Regions from separate parts of the Devosia oryziradicis genome, predicted to be linked through region 1. Evidence: predicted binding sites of a transcription regulator. Region 1 holds the regulator's gene; the other holds the start of a gene.

Region 1 (6,594 bases):
CAAGGGCTACAACCGGCTGATCGACAGCTACTCCGGCTTCCAGGAAGCCGATCGGCAGACGCTGACCGGGCTCGCCGGCTATCTCAACGAACGCGATGTCGACCGGCTCTACATCGTCGGTCTCGCCACCGATTTCTGCGTCGGCTGGACGGCCATCGATGCGGCGGCGGGTGGCTTCGACGTGACAGTGATCGAGGACGCGACACGGGCGATCGACAATGCGGGCAGCCTCGCCAAGGCATGGGCCGATATGGCCGAGGCCGGGGTCGAGCGGGTAATGAGTAAGGATATTTTGGGCTGACCTGCAAGGGACGTGCAGTCGGTTACCCCCCCAACCACCGCGTCACCCTCGGGCTTGACCCGAGGGGTCTTCACTTGCCGGGCGCTGGTTAAGTGCAATGCCCTCGGGTCAAGCCCGAGGGTGACGATCCAGTTTGGGGATCCACCGACGACCCAAAACAAAAATCCCCGCTCGCGCGGGGATTCACGTGAAACTTCGAGCCGTGTCGTAGGTAAAATCGCTCCGGTGGAGCGATTTTAGGCGAGGCGGAAGCCCTAGGCGCTCTTGTCCACCGCTTCATCGGCCGGAGCATGGCTCGGGCCGCCCTTGGCGACGCCGACCATGGCGGGACGCAGCACTCGGTCGCCGATGGCAAAGCCGGCCTGCACCACCTGCACCACAGTGCCTTCCGGCTTGCTGGGATCGGGCACTTCGAACATGGCCTGGTGCTTGTGCGGGTCGAACTTCTGGCCCTCGGCTTCGATGGGCTTGACGCCATGCTTGGCCAGAAGCCGCTGCATTTCGCGCTCGGTCATCTCGATGCCTTCGATCAGGCTCTTGGTGGTGGCGTCGCCATTCTCGCGTGCTTCGGCCGGCAGCACCATGAGCGCGCGGCTCAGCGCATCGGTGGCCGAGAGCATGTCGCGGGCAAAGCCGGCAATGGCATAGCTGCGCGTGTCGTTTACATCGCGCTCGGTACGCTTCCTGAGGTTTTCCATCTCAGCAATGGTCCGCAGCAGCCGATCCTTGAGCTCGCTGTTTTCCGCACGGAGTGCCTCTACCGGGTCGACGGCATTCTCGACCGGGGTTTCGACTTCAGGCGTCTCGCCTGAGGCGGCGTTCTCGTCGCTCATCATTGTTCTGTTCCGCAAGTTTCGATTTTGTCCCGCATATCGGCCAAACGGGGTGGGTTTTCAAGTGTTCCTTGAGCAGTCCCTCCCGCCCGACATGCCTAGCGCTTCCGTGCCATCATCGCGCTGATCACGTTCGCGGTATAATCGACGACGGGCACGATGCGGGCATAGTTGAGGCGCGTAGGCCCGATCACGCCCAATACGCCCACCACCTTGTCATTGGCATCCTTGTAGGGCGAGAGGATGACCGAGGAGCCCGAGAGCGAGAAGAGCTTGTTTTCCGAGCCGATGAAGATGCGCACGCCCTGCGCCTTCTCGGCGTCGCCGAGCAATTCGAGCAGCCCGTCCTTGCTTTCGAGCTCGTCGAACAGCTGCCGCATGCGCAGCAACTCGTCGCTGGCCATGGCGTCGTTGATGAGGTTGGCGCGTCCGCGCACGATGACGGTCGGCTGGCTGGTGGGCGACGATTGCGTCAGGGTCGCGATGCCGGCATCGACCAGCTTCTGCGTCAGTTCGTCGAGCTCCGCCCGCTGCTCGGCCCGCAATTCGGCAAGCGCCTTGCGCGCCTCGGGGATGGTGCGGCCCACCACATGGTGAGCGAGGTAATTGCCGGCCTGGGTCAATGCCGACGCGGTCAGGCCCGGCGGAATATCCATGATGCGGTTTTCCACCTGCCCGTCCTGCCCCACCAGGATGGCCATGGCGCGTGTCGCATCGAGCCGCACGAATTCGATATGGCGCAGCACGATGTCCGACTTGGTGGCAATCACGACGCCGGCGCCCTGGCTGAGACCACTCAGCAACTGGCTGGCTTCGGTGAGCACATCCTCGACCTGGCCACGATGCTGGCCCTCGATCTGCTTGGCGATCTGGCTGCGCTCGCGCTCGTCGACGGCGCCCACTTCGAGCATGGCATCAACGAAAAAGCGCAGACCCTCCTGCGTCGGCGCTCGCCCTGCCGAGGTATGCGGCGCTGCAATCAGTCCGAGATCTTCGAGGTCGGCCATCACATTGCGCACCGAGGCGGGCGACAGGCCCACCTGCAGCATGCGCGACAGGTCGCGCGAGCCGACGGGGGAACCGGTATCGAGATAGCGCTCGACGATCTTGCGGAAAATGTCCTGGCTGCGGGCGTTGAGCACGCTGAGGAAGTCTTCGGGTGGTCTGACCATTCGTGTTCGATAAAATCGTCCGCTTTAACCCTGCCCCCTCATTTAAGCGCATTGCTGCCATCAGCCAAGCGCCCGCCGCTTGTGAGCGGGGCGCTCTAGGGTTAAGAGGCGGTTAACAGCAATTTCTGACGGATGCCCGATGCGCCCTTCCGGACGTGAGCCCAACCAGATGCGCGCGGTGACGATCGAGCGCAACGTCTCCCAGAAGGCGGAGGGCTCTTGCCTCGTTTCCTTCGGCAATACCAAGGTCCTGGTGACGGCTTCGGTTGAAACCAGCCTGCCCGGCTGGCTGCGCGGCAAGGGCCAGGGCTGGGTCACCGCCGAATATGGCATGCTGCCCCGGGCCACTGGTTCGCGCACCCGCCGCGAGGCGACGGCCGGCAAGCAGTCCGGCCGCACCCAGGAAATCCAGCGCCTCATCGGCCGCTCGCTGCGTGCTGTGGTCGATATGCAGCTGCTTGGTGAAGCGCAGATCACGCTCGATTGCGACGTACTCGAAGCCGATGGCGGCACCCGCACCGCCTCGATCACGGGCGCCTATGTGGCCTTGGCCGATGCCATCGCCTGGATGGACGAGCGCAAGCTCACCAAGGGCAAGGCCCTGCGCGATTCGGTTGCTGCCGTGTCCTGCGGCATCTACCGCGGTACGCCGGTGCTCGATCTCGACTATCTCGAGGACGTCGAAGCCCATACCGACGCCAATTTCGTCATGACCGGTTCGGGCAAGTTCGTCGAAATCCAGGGTACCGCCGAACAGGCGCCCTTCTCGCGCGATGAACTCGATGCGCTGATGGGGCTGGCGGAACAAGGCATCGGCGAACTCACTCTGCTGCAGCAGGCGGCGCTCGCATGATCGGCTGGCTGCTCAAGAAGGTTGCGAACATCAATCCCAAGCCGGTGGAAACGCCGCGCCAGGCGTCACCGGAAAACTGTGCTTTGTGGCACGACGTGGCACGGGCGCTCGATGCCAAGCCCAAGGGCGCGGTCAAATGAGCCCGATTCCTAGGCTCCGCGAAGGCGATCGCCTGGTGCTGGCCACGCATAATGCGGGCAAGCTCAGGGAATTTCAGGAGCTGTTCGAGCCCTTCGGCCTCGAACTGGTCTCGGCTGGCGAACTGGGCCTGCCCGAGCCGGAAGAAACCGGCACCACCTTCGCCGAAAATGCCCGCCTCAAGGCGCATGCCGCGGCGCAGGCGTCCGGCATGCTGGCACTGAGCGACGATTCAGGCCTCTGCGTCGACGCCCTCAATGGCGATCCCGGCGTCTATACCGCCGACTGGGCCGGCGTGCCGCGCGATTTCAATCGCGCCATGAAACGGGTCGAGGATGCCCTGCAGGCCGCCAATGCCACCTCGCCCGGCCAGCGCCGGGGCTCGTTCAACGCCACGCTCTGCCTGGCCCACCCAGATGGTCGCGATGTCATCTATCACGGCCAGTGCTTCGGCACCCTGGTCTGGCCGCCTCGCGGCGACTACGGCCATGGCTATGATCCGGTCTTCATGCCCGATGGCTATGACATCACCTTCGGCCAGATGCTGCCCGAGGTGAAGCACTCCTGGTCTCCCGGCCAGCAGGGCCTGAGCCACCGCGCCCGCTCCTTCGCCAAGTTCGTGGAGAACCAGATTGAGCAATAAGCCGAACGACATGTTTGGCGTCTACGTGCATTGGCCGTTCTGCGCGTCCAAGTGCCCCTATTGCGATTTCAATTCCCACGTTCATCGCGGTCCGTTCGACGAGATCGACTATGTCGCCGCCTATGAGCGCGAGATCGCCACGGCTGCCCAGCTGGCGCCGGGCCGCGTCGTGCAGTCGGTATTCTTTGGCGGCGGCACGCCATCGCTGATGAACCCGCAATCGACCGGCCGCATTCTCGATGCCATCGCCAGGCACTGGACGGTAGATGCCCAGGCCGAGATCACCCTCGAAGCCAACCCGACCAGCGTCGAGGTCGATCGCTTCAAGGGCTATCGCTCCGCCGGCGTCAATCGCGTCTCGCTCGGTGTCCAGTCGCTGCGCGAGGGCCCGCTTGCCGAGCTTGGCCGCCGACACACGGTGGACGAGGCCATCGCGGCGGTCCGCATCGCGCAATCGGTCTTCGAGCGCTCGAGCTTCGACCTCATCTATGGCCGCCCCAAGCAGACGCTCGAGGACTGGGAGGATGAGCTCAAGGAGGGCCTGTGGCTCGCCCGGGGCCATATCAGCCTCTACATGCTGACCATCGAGCAGGGCACGCGCTATTTCGATCTGCACCAGGCCGGCAAGCTCCAGATGCCCAACGAGGACCTTGCTGCCGATTTCTACGAACTGACGCAGGAATTGACCGCGGCGGCCGGCCTGCCCGCCTACGAGATTTCCAACCATGCCCGGCCCGGCCAGGAATCGCGCCACAACATGCTCTATTGGCGCTATGGCGAATATGCCGGCATCGGGCCCGGCGCGCATGGCCGGCTGATGATCAACAACCAGCGCCACGCCACCGCCGCCGAGAAACTGCCCTTCGATTGGCAGAAGAAGGTCAAGGCACAGGGCCATGGCTGGGTGGTGGACGATGTGCTGACCTGGGAAGAGCAGGGCGACGAATTCCTCGTCATGGGCCTGCGGCTCAAGGAAGGCATTTCCCCGGCCCGCTTCACCGCCATATCCGGCCGGCAGATTTCGCGCACCCAGATCGACGCTCTCAAGGGCTATGGCTTCCTCGAAACCCTGCCCAACGGCAATCTGCGTGTGACCGACAAGGGCTTCCCGGTGCTGGACGCAGTGGTGGCGGACCTGGCGGCTTAATCTTTCTCACCTCTCCCTTTGGGGGAGAGGTCGACCCGTCTTCGGGTCGGGTGAGGGGGCCTTTCTTGATACGGTGCTGGGGCAAGGCCCCCTCACCCGTCGGCTTCGCCGCCGACCTCTCCCCCAGAGGGAGAGGTGTCTAGGCTAAAGCCCCGCGGGCTCGACGATTTGCGTTCCGCCCGGCGCTACCTTCTTGATGACCAGCGCATATTCCGCCTTGCCGTTGCCAAGGAACCGGAACACGCCGTCGCGCCCGTTGAAGCCCTGTGCCGAGGTCAGCAGCACCGGACTATAGGGCGGGTTGGCCATCGACAGCGTGTTCACATTGGCCAGGATCGTCGCCGTATAGGCGATTGTCGCCAGTGCGTGTGGCGGTCCGCCGAACTGGCGCTGGTAGTCAGCCGAGATCGCGGCCATGCCCGCCGGATCGACAGCGGGGTAGACGGCCCCGGCCAGCTGCGCCGATGCCGCAATGGTCGGGTCACCCTCCCAGTCTGCAGAACCCACGATCTGAACCGTGCCGGGCGTCGCGCCGGCCTGCGCCAGAAGGGCACCGAAGCTGGGGGCCGTTGGGCGATCGGGCAGATAGAGCGTATCGATAGCGCCCTTCCTGATCTGGTCCATCGCCTGGTTGACGATCTGCTGCGCCTCCCCGGCCGAAGAGAAAGTATAGACGGCGACGGGCGAGAAGCCGGCCAGAGTTGCCTGCTGGCGGAACGCGGTTTCCTGCGCCTGGCCATAGGGCGTGGCAGGAAAGGCCCCGGCAATCCCACGCCGCCCCTGCGCCTTGATCCAGTTGAGCGAACGCTTCATCTCCATGTCGGGCAGCACGCTCAGCAGATAAACCCCCGGTCCGGCCGCGCTGGGATTGTTGGAAAACCCGATCACCGGAATGCCGCTCGATCGGCCCACCGCGCCCACGGCGGTGACCTCCTCGGCCTTGAGCGGGCCCAGGATCAGCTTGGCGCCACCGGTAATGGCCGCGCTCGCCGCAGCCGTTGCCCCGGCCACCGTTCCCCCGGTATCGCGCAGGGTGATGGTGATATTCTCGGCAATATTGGGATTGGCCTCGATGAAGCCGATGGCGAGCCGGCTGGCATTGGCCAGTGATTGGCCCACTCCGGCCATGCCGGGGTCGCCCGTCAGCGGCAGCAGCAGTGCCACCGGCACCGGGCCGCTCCCGAAGCTCTGGCTGGGTCCGCTGGGTAAAACAGGTGCAGTCTGGCTTGGAAAGGTTGGTGCAGTCTGGCCGCCGCCATCGCCGAAATCGAGGGTGCGCGAGCCGATCTGGATGGGGGAGCAGGCGGCCAGGGCGAGCATGGCCATGGCCAGCAGACCCCGACCTATGCCATGACATGACAGTCGCCGCATCGTCACATCCCGCCCCGCATTGCTGGCAGAGTGTTAACACTTTGGACGCCATTTCTTAACCAAGTCTCAACCGGCCGGACCCCGCATGACCGAACCCCATCCAGGCTATTTCATCGCCGGGACCGCTTTTGAAGCC
Region 2 (6,594 bases), 750 kb from region 1:
GGTGGCGATCAATTGCGCCGCCATTCCGCGCGACCTGATGGAAAGCGAGCTGTTCGGGGTGGCGCGCGGCGCCTTCACCGGCGCGCATGACGATCGCAAGGGCGCGGCAGAACTGGCCGATGGTGGCACGCTCTTCCTCGACGAAATCGGCGAGATGGACCTGTCGCTCCAGTCCAAGCTGCTGCGGTTCCTGCAGACCGGGACACTGAGCCGCGTCGGCGAATCAGGGGTGCGGCAGGTCGATGTGCGGGTCATCTGCGCCACCAACCGCAATCCGATGCAACTGATTTCGGAGAAGCGTTTCCGCGAGGACCTGTTCTACCGCTTGCATGTGCTGCCGATCCACCTGCCGCCACTCCGGCAGCGGCCCACCGATGTGATGGTGCTGGCCCGACACTTCCTGGCGCGCTACGCAGCCGAGGAGCACAAGCATTTCTCGGGCTTCGCCCCCGATGTTGCAGGCCTCCTGACATCAGCGGAATGGCCGGGCAATGTGCGCCAGCTGCAGAACCTGGTGCGTCGACTCGTGGTCATGTGCGATGGCGGGGAAATCACCATGCCGATGCTGCTGGCCGCCGATATAGAATCGCGCGGCGTGGCGACCCCGGCGGAGCCGGTTGCGCGCGGCGAGCGCCGCCAGGCGATCCTGCCGATGTGGCAGCAGGAGCAGCGCATCATCGAAGACGCTATCGCCAGCTTTGGCGGCAATGTCTCGCTGGCCGCCGCGGCGCTGGAGATCAGCCCCTCGACTATCTACCGCAAGCGCCAGGGCTGGTCGGAAATGGCGGCGGCCGGGTAGGCTCAGGCTACGGCGTATTGGCCTCGCGGGCCTTGGTCCGATCGAGCCCCAGATAATGCTCGCGCAGGATCACCGCGATGCCTGACAGCACGATGATCACGGCCCCCACGATCATCGTCATGGTGGGCACATCGCCGAACACGGCGAAACCGATGATCAGGGTAAGCAGCAACGAGACATATTCAAAGGGCGCAATGACCGACATGTCGGCATAGCGATAGGACGAGGTCATCAGCAATTGACCGAGGCCGCCGGCAAAGCCTGCGCCGATCAGCAGCGCCGCCTGTTCGGGGGTGGGCACAGCCCAGCCGAAGGGAATGGTCAGCAGCGACATCAGGCTGGCGCTGATGAAGAAATAGAGGACGATGGACTCCGTGCGTTCGGTCCGCGTTAGGTTGCGCACCTGCATCAGGGCAAAGGCCGTCACCACGGCGCCGCCGAAAGCGGCGATCGCCCCGATCGCTTCGCTGTTGCCGAGCGGCTGGCCGCTGGTGAATAGGGTCAGGCGCGGCCACAGGATGATCAGAACACCGACCAGGCCGACGATGACGGCGGTCCAGCGGAAAACATGGACCCGTTCCTTGAGCAGGATGGCGCTGAACACCACGATCAGCAGCGGCGCCGCGTAACCGATGGCCGTGGCTTCAGGCAGCGGAAGCCGCGTCAGGGCGAAAAAGCCAAGACCCATCGAGGTCGCCCCGACCAATGCACGCAGGATATGTCCGAAGGGGCGCTTGGTATGAAGCGCCTTGCCAAGCTGCCGACGCCAGAAGAGCCAGGCCACGACAGGCAGGATGGCAAAGAAGCAGCGGAAAAACACCAGTTCGCCGGCAGGGATGGTTTCGGTCGCCTTGAGCAGGGTCGCCATGATCACAAAGAAGCAGACCGACACCACCTTGAGCGTAATGCCACGCAGCGGTCCGCCCCGATGTCGTTCGGAGCCAGGGCCGGCTTCTGGTGCGGGAGTGGTCACGGCAGTCTCGTGGTGTAGCCGCAATCAGCGGCCGGAGGCTTGCTCCAGCTTTTCCTTGGCGATGCGCGCGGTGGCGAATGCCTTGTGCTCGGGCCCGACGGCCGAGCCCGACTTGACCACCTTGCCGGCGGTATCGAGGATTTCCCAATGCCAGTTGGCGTTCGGGCCGCTGCCGCCCTTGAGGCGCAGTTTGATCTGAAGGGTATTGTCCTGGGTCATGGGGGCGTTATGGCCCAGGTTGACGCGTGGGGAAAGGGGGATGGCGGGAAAAGTTGGTCCGCGCCCGGACCAAGCGCTTATCCCCCTCGTCGGAAACCAACGTATCTTTCCCCATCATCCCGCGCGGGCGGCCTGCAGGCTTCGAGCCGGCCGCAGGCAATATCCCTCCAGGCGGCGCTTCGGCACGCCTAAACCTCCGAATGAAGGTACTCGATCCTGTCCCCCCAGAAAGCCAGGTAGTCCCGGATCGGCTCAACCAGCGGACATGGATCGGGGTAGTACCACACCTGGTTGGGTCCGTCGGCGGTAAGGGTCTTGAGGTTGTAATAGTGCGCCTCGCCCTTGTACGGGCAGGTGGTCCGGTACTCGGACATTTCGAGCACATCCTCGCGTACGTCCGCGCGTGGCAGATAGATGCGCAGGGGTGCACCAGGCTCGTCCAGTTCCAGCGCGTTGAGCGACGAGCCGATCTCGGCATCGTCGAACAGCACATGCACCCGGCCCTTGGCGGGCCTGATCTTGATATCCTTGTCCAGACATTGACGCGTCATGTTGTCCTGCCATGTAGGGAAAACGCTATGAGCTTCAACGCACGAGAAGAAAGGCGGTTCACCCGACCTTGACTCCCCATTGGGCCAGCCATATATCCCCGCTCACCTGTTGGCACTCTATAAAGGTGAGTGCTAACAGCACAGAAATTGCATTCGAAATTGCTGCCATAGGAGCAAATCATGGGCTTTCGTCCTCTGCACGACCGCGTGGTCGTCCGTCGCCTCGACAGCGAAGAAAAGACCAAGGGCGGGATCATCATCCCGGACACCGCCAAGGAAAAGCCGAGTGAAGGCGTGATCGTTTCGGTGGGCCCCGGCGCCCGCGACGAATCGGGCAAGGTCAACGCCCTGGACGTGAAGGCTGGCGATCGCGTGCTGTTCGGCAAGTGGAGCGGCACCGAGGTCAAGCTCAACGGCGAAGACCTGCTGATCATGAAGGAATCCGACATCATGGGCATCGTCGAGGGCTAAGTCCTCCCCTGCCCCGTTGTCTCAACTCACTCTTTAAGGAGCGCCTCACATGGCCGCTAAAGAAGTAAAGTTCTCGACCGATGCCCGCGACAAGATGCTGCGCGGCGTCAACATTCTCGCCAATGCAGTGAAGGTCACCCTGGGTCCCAAGGGCCGCAACGTCGTGATCGAAAAGTCGTTCGGCGCCCCGCGCATCACCAAGGACGGTGTGACCGTCGCCAAGGAAATCGAACTGGAAGACAAGTTCGAGAACCTGGGCGCCCAGCTGCTGCGTTCGGTCGCCTCCAAGACCAACGACATTGCCGGTGACGGCACCACCACCGCGACCGTTCTGGGCCAGGCCATCGTCGTCGAAGGCGTCAAGGCCGTCGCCGCCGGATTCAACCCGATGGATCTCAAGCGCGGTATCGACCTGGCCGTTGCCGAAGTCGTGGAGTCGCTGAAGGCCGCTTCGTCCAAGATCCAGAACTCGTCTGAAGTCGCTCAGGTGGGCACCATCTCGGCCAATGGCGAGAAGGAAATCGGCGACATGATCGCCGAGGCGATGCAGAAGGTCGGCAACGAGGGTGTCATCACCGTCGAGGAAGCCAAGACCGCCGAGACCGAACTTGACGTCGTTGAAGGCATGCAGTTCGACCGTGGCTACCTCAGCCCCTACTTCGTGACCAATGCCGAGAAGATGACTGCCGTCCTCGAGGATCCGGTTATCCTGCTGCACGAAAAGAAGCTCAGCAACCTGCAGACCATCCTGCCGCTGCTGGAATCGGTTGTGCAGTCGCAGCGCCCGCTGCTGATCATTGCCGAAGACATCGAAGGCGAGGCTCTTGCGACCCTCGTCGTCAACCGCCTGCGCGCCGGCCTCAAGGTCGCTGCAGTCAAGGCCCCGGGCTTCGGCGATCGCCGCAAGGCCATGCTGGAAGACATTGCTATCCTCACCGGTGGCCAGGTCATTTCCGAAGAACTCGGCATCAAGCTCGAGAACGTGACCATCGACATGCTCGGCACTGCCAAGCGCGTCGAGATCACCAAGGAAAACACCACGATCGTCGACGGTGCCGGCACGGCCGAAGACATCCAGGGCCGCGTTGGCCAGATCAAGGCGCAGATCGAGGAAACTACCTCGGACTACGACAAGGAAAAGCTGCAGGAACGTCTGGCCAAGTTGGCCGGTGGCGTTGCCGTGATCAAGGTCGGCGGCTCGACCGAAGTCGAAGTCAAGGAGCGCAAGGACCGCGTCGACGACGCGCTGAACGCCACCCGCGCTGCGGTTGAAGAAGGCATCGTCCCCGGCGGCGGCGTTGCGCTGCTGCGCGCCTCCCATGCCATCACCGTCAAGGGTGCCAATGCCGACCAGGACGCCGGTATCGCCATCGTTCGCCGCGCTCTGCAGGAGCCGGTGCGTCAGATCGCCAACAATGCCGGTGCCGAAGGCTCGGTGGTCGTGGGCAAGATCCTCGAGAACTCCTCGAAGACCTTTGGCTACAACGCTGCCACCGGTGAGTACGGCGACCTCGTTTCGCTCGGCGTCATCGACCCGGTGAAGGTGGTTCGCACTGCTCTTCAGGACGCTGCTTCGGTTGCCTCTCTGCTGATCACCACCGAAGCCCTCATCGTCGAGGCCCCCAAGGAAGCAGCTCCGGCAATGCCGGGCGGCGGCGGCATGGGCGGCATGGGCGGCATGGACTTCTAGTTCGCGAAAGCGAACTAGGTCTTCCTTCGCTCACAGGCCGTATCGCGGTCGGCATAAGTGCCGACCGCTGGCCCTCTGCGAGGCGGGCGACGGCCGGGCGGCCTTGCCGCCTGAAGAGAGCTTCGAGGTTCGTTTCTTCCCAGTCACGAACGTCGCGGAAAGCCCCGGTGGAGACACCGGGGCTTTTTCTTGTCCCCGCACACGAATACGCTGTCACCATTCGTTCAATGAGGACTCCATGCGGACACCCCGACGCGGCAGCGCAATCGACAATGCCGAGGCCGCTTTCAAGGCGGCAACAACCAAGCCGGTTTCGGCGCCGGCCAAATCGGCCACGCCACCAGAAGGCAAGGAAATTGTCAGCCTGCGGCTCGACCGCTCCGTGCTCGACCATTTCCAGGAGGACGGTCCAGGCTGGCAGGACAGGATCAATGCGGCCCTCAGGGTCGCCGCCGGGCTCGATTAGTCCCCCGTTACCGGGGGTGCCCTTTTGCCCATTTGACAGCAAGGTGCCGACGTTTCATTTTCCGGGAACTGGAGTGAGGGGGCTTATGATGTCCATGCGTTTTGTTGTGGCCGCGGTTTTTCTCGTGTCGCTGAATTTTGCCGCCACTGGCGATGCCTTCGCGCAAAAGACCAAGACCAAGGGTAACGCACCCCAGGTCACTCAGCCCCAGAGCAGCAGGCTCGACCCCAACGATCCGGACGATCTCGAAACGATCCTCGACCAGGGCGATGCCGCCTACTTCGTCGAAGAGGGTAAGACGCCGGACTATGCCTATGCCTTCGAAATGTATTCACTGGCCGCCGAGGCAAACGATGCCTATGCGATGAACCGCATCGGATTGATGTATGACCGGGGCGAATATGTAGCCCAGGACTTCGACGAAGCCTTCGACTGGTATCTCAAGGCTGCCGAGGCCGGCCTGCCGGCGGCACAGAGCAATGTGGGCAGCATGTACAATGCCGGTGACGGCGTGCGGCAGGACTATGCAGAGGCGCTGCGCTGGTTCCGCATGGCTGCCGACAATGGCTATGCCTATGCCATGTACGCATTGGGCGACATGTACCTGGCCGGCAATGGCGTAGCCAAGGATGCCGAAGAGGCCACCGCCTGGTACCAGAAAGCGTCCGATGGCGGGGACGCCAACGGTCACTGGTCGCTATCGCTGCGCTATCTCTATGGCGATGGCGTGGGCAAGGACACGCAGCGCGCCGCCGAACTCGCCTATCTGGCGCTGACCAATGGGCTGCAGGTGGCGCTCGACGAGTTCAAGGACATCCGCAACGCCGATACCTCGCCCAACTATCGGCGCGCCATCCAGGAAATGCTCAAGCGCGACGGTTTCTACAACGGCACGATCGACGGCAGTTTTGGCCCGGCGACGCAGCGCGCCATCGCTGCGGCCTTCGGCTCGGCGCTCTAGAAGAACAATAGGCGCAAAGCCAGGGCGATCGAGACAACGACGACCAACGGTCGGATGATGCGCGCGCCGTAGCGGATGCCGGTGCGCGCCCCGATATAGCCGCCGGCCAACTGCCCGCTGGCCATGGCGATGGCCGCAGGCCAGACCACATCGCCCGAAGGGATGAAGATGGTCAGCGCCGCCAGGTTGGACACCAGGTTGAGAATCTTGGTGTTGCCCGATGCGCGGGTTAATCCAAGTCCGAACAGCATGACGAAGCCGATGGTGAGGAACGAGCCGGTCCCGGGCCCGAAGACTCCATCATAAAAGCCGACCAGCATGCCCATGACCGGCACGAAAAGGCCAAACGGCAGACGCGCGGCCTTGTCGGCATCGGACAGGTTGGGCGCGAACAGGAAGTAGAGCGCGATGCCGATCAGCGCCACGGGGACGGCAACATCAAGCAGACTGACGTCGATCTGCTT

The links. Region 1 encodes HrcA, which represses chaperone genes, less so after heat shock. Its sites were predicted from a motif close to GTTAGCACTCNCNNNNNGNGAGTGCTAAC; they were not measured.
Positions count from the first base shown of each region.
Region 2: JI749_RS16370 (co-chaperone GroES) is a predicted target of HrcA. The motif match lies at 2,651-2,679, and genes of this name have one in related genera.

Region 1 covers NZ_CP068047.1:536,515-543,108, reverse strand. Annotated here, with positions in the region: gene pncA (bifunctional nicotinamidase/pyrazinamidase) at 1-301, shown strand, start outside; gene grpE (nucleotide exchange factor GrpE) at 556-1,134, opposite strand; gene hrcA (heat-inducible transcriptional repressor HrcA) at 1,233-2,306, opposite strand; gene rph (ribonuclease PH) at 2,446-3,159, shown strand; gene JI749_RS02645 (hypothetical protein) at 3,156-3,299, shown strand; gene JI749_RS02640 (non-canonical purine NTP pyrophosphatase) at 3,296-3,940, shown strand; gene hemW (radical SAM family heme chaperone HemW) at 3,930-5,087, shown strand; gene JI749_RS02630 (penicillin-binding protein activator) at 5,232-6,413, opposite strand; gene rsmI (16S rRNA (cytidine(1402)-2'-O)-methyltransferase) at 6,544-6,594, shown strand, end outside.
Region 2 covers NZ_CP068047.1:3,284,167-3,290,760, forward strand. Annotated here, with positions in the region: gene JI749_RS16350 (sigma-54-dependent transcriptional regulator) at 1-799, shown strand, start outside; gene JI749_RS16355 (DMT family transporter) at 807-1,772, opposite strand; gene JI749_RS16360 (hypothetical protein) at 1,797-1,991, opposite strand; gene JI749_RS16365 (DUF427 domain-containing protein) at 2,180-2,542, opposite strand; gene JI749_RS16370 (co-chaperone GroES) at 2,723-3,013, shown strand; gene groL (chaperonin GroEL) at 3,063-4,703, shown strand; gene JI749_RS16380 (BrnA antitoxin family protein) at 4,942-5,169, shown strand; gene JI749_RS16385 (SEL1-like repeat protein) at 5,258-6,130, shown strand; gene JI749_RS16390 (TSUP family transporter) at 6,127-6,594, opposite strand, start outside.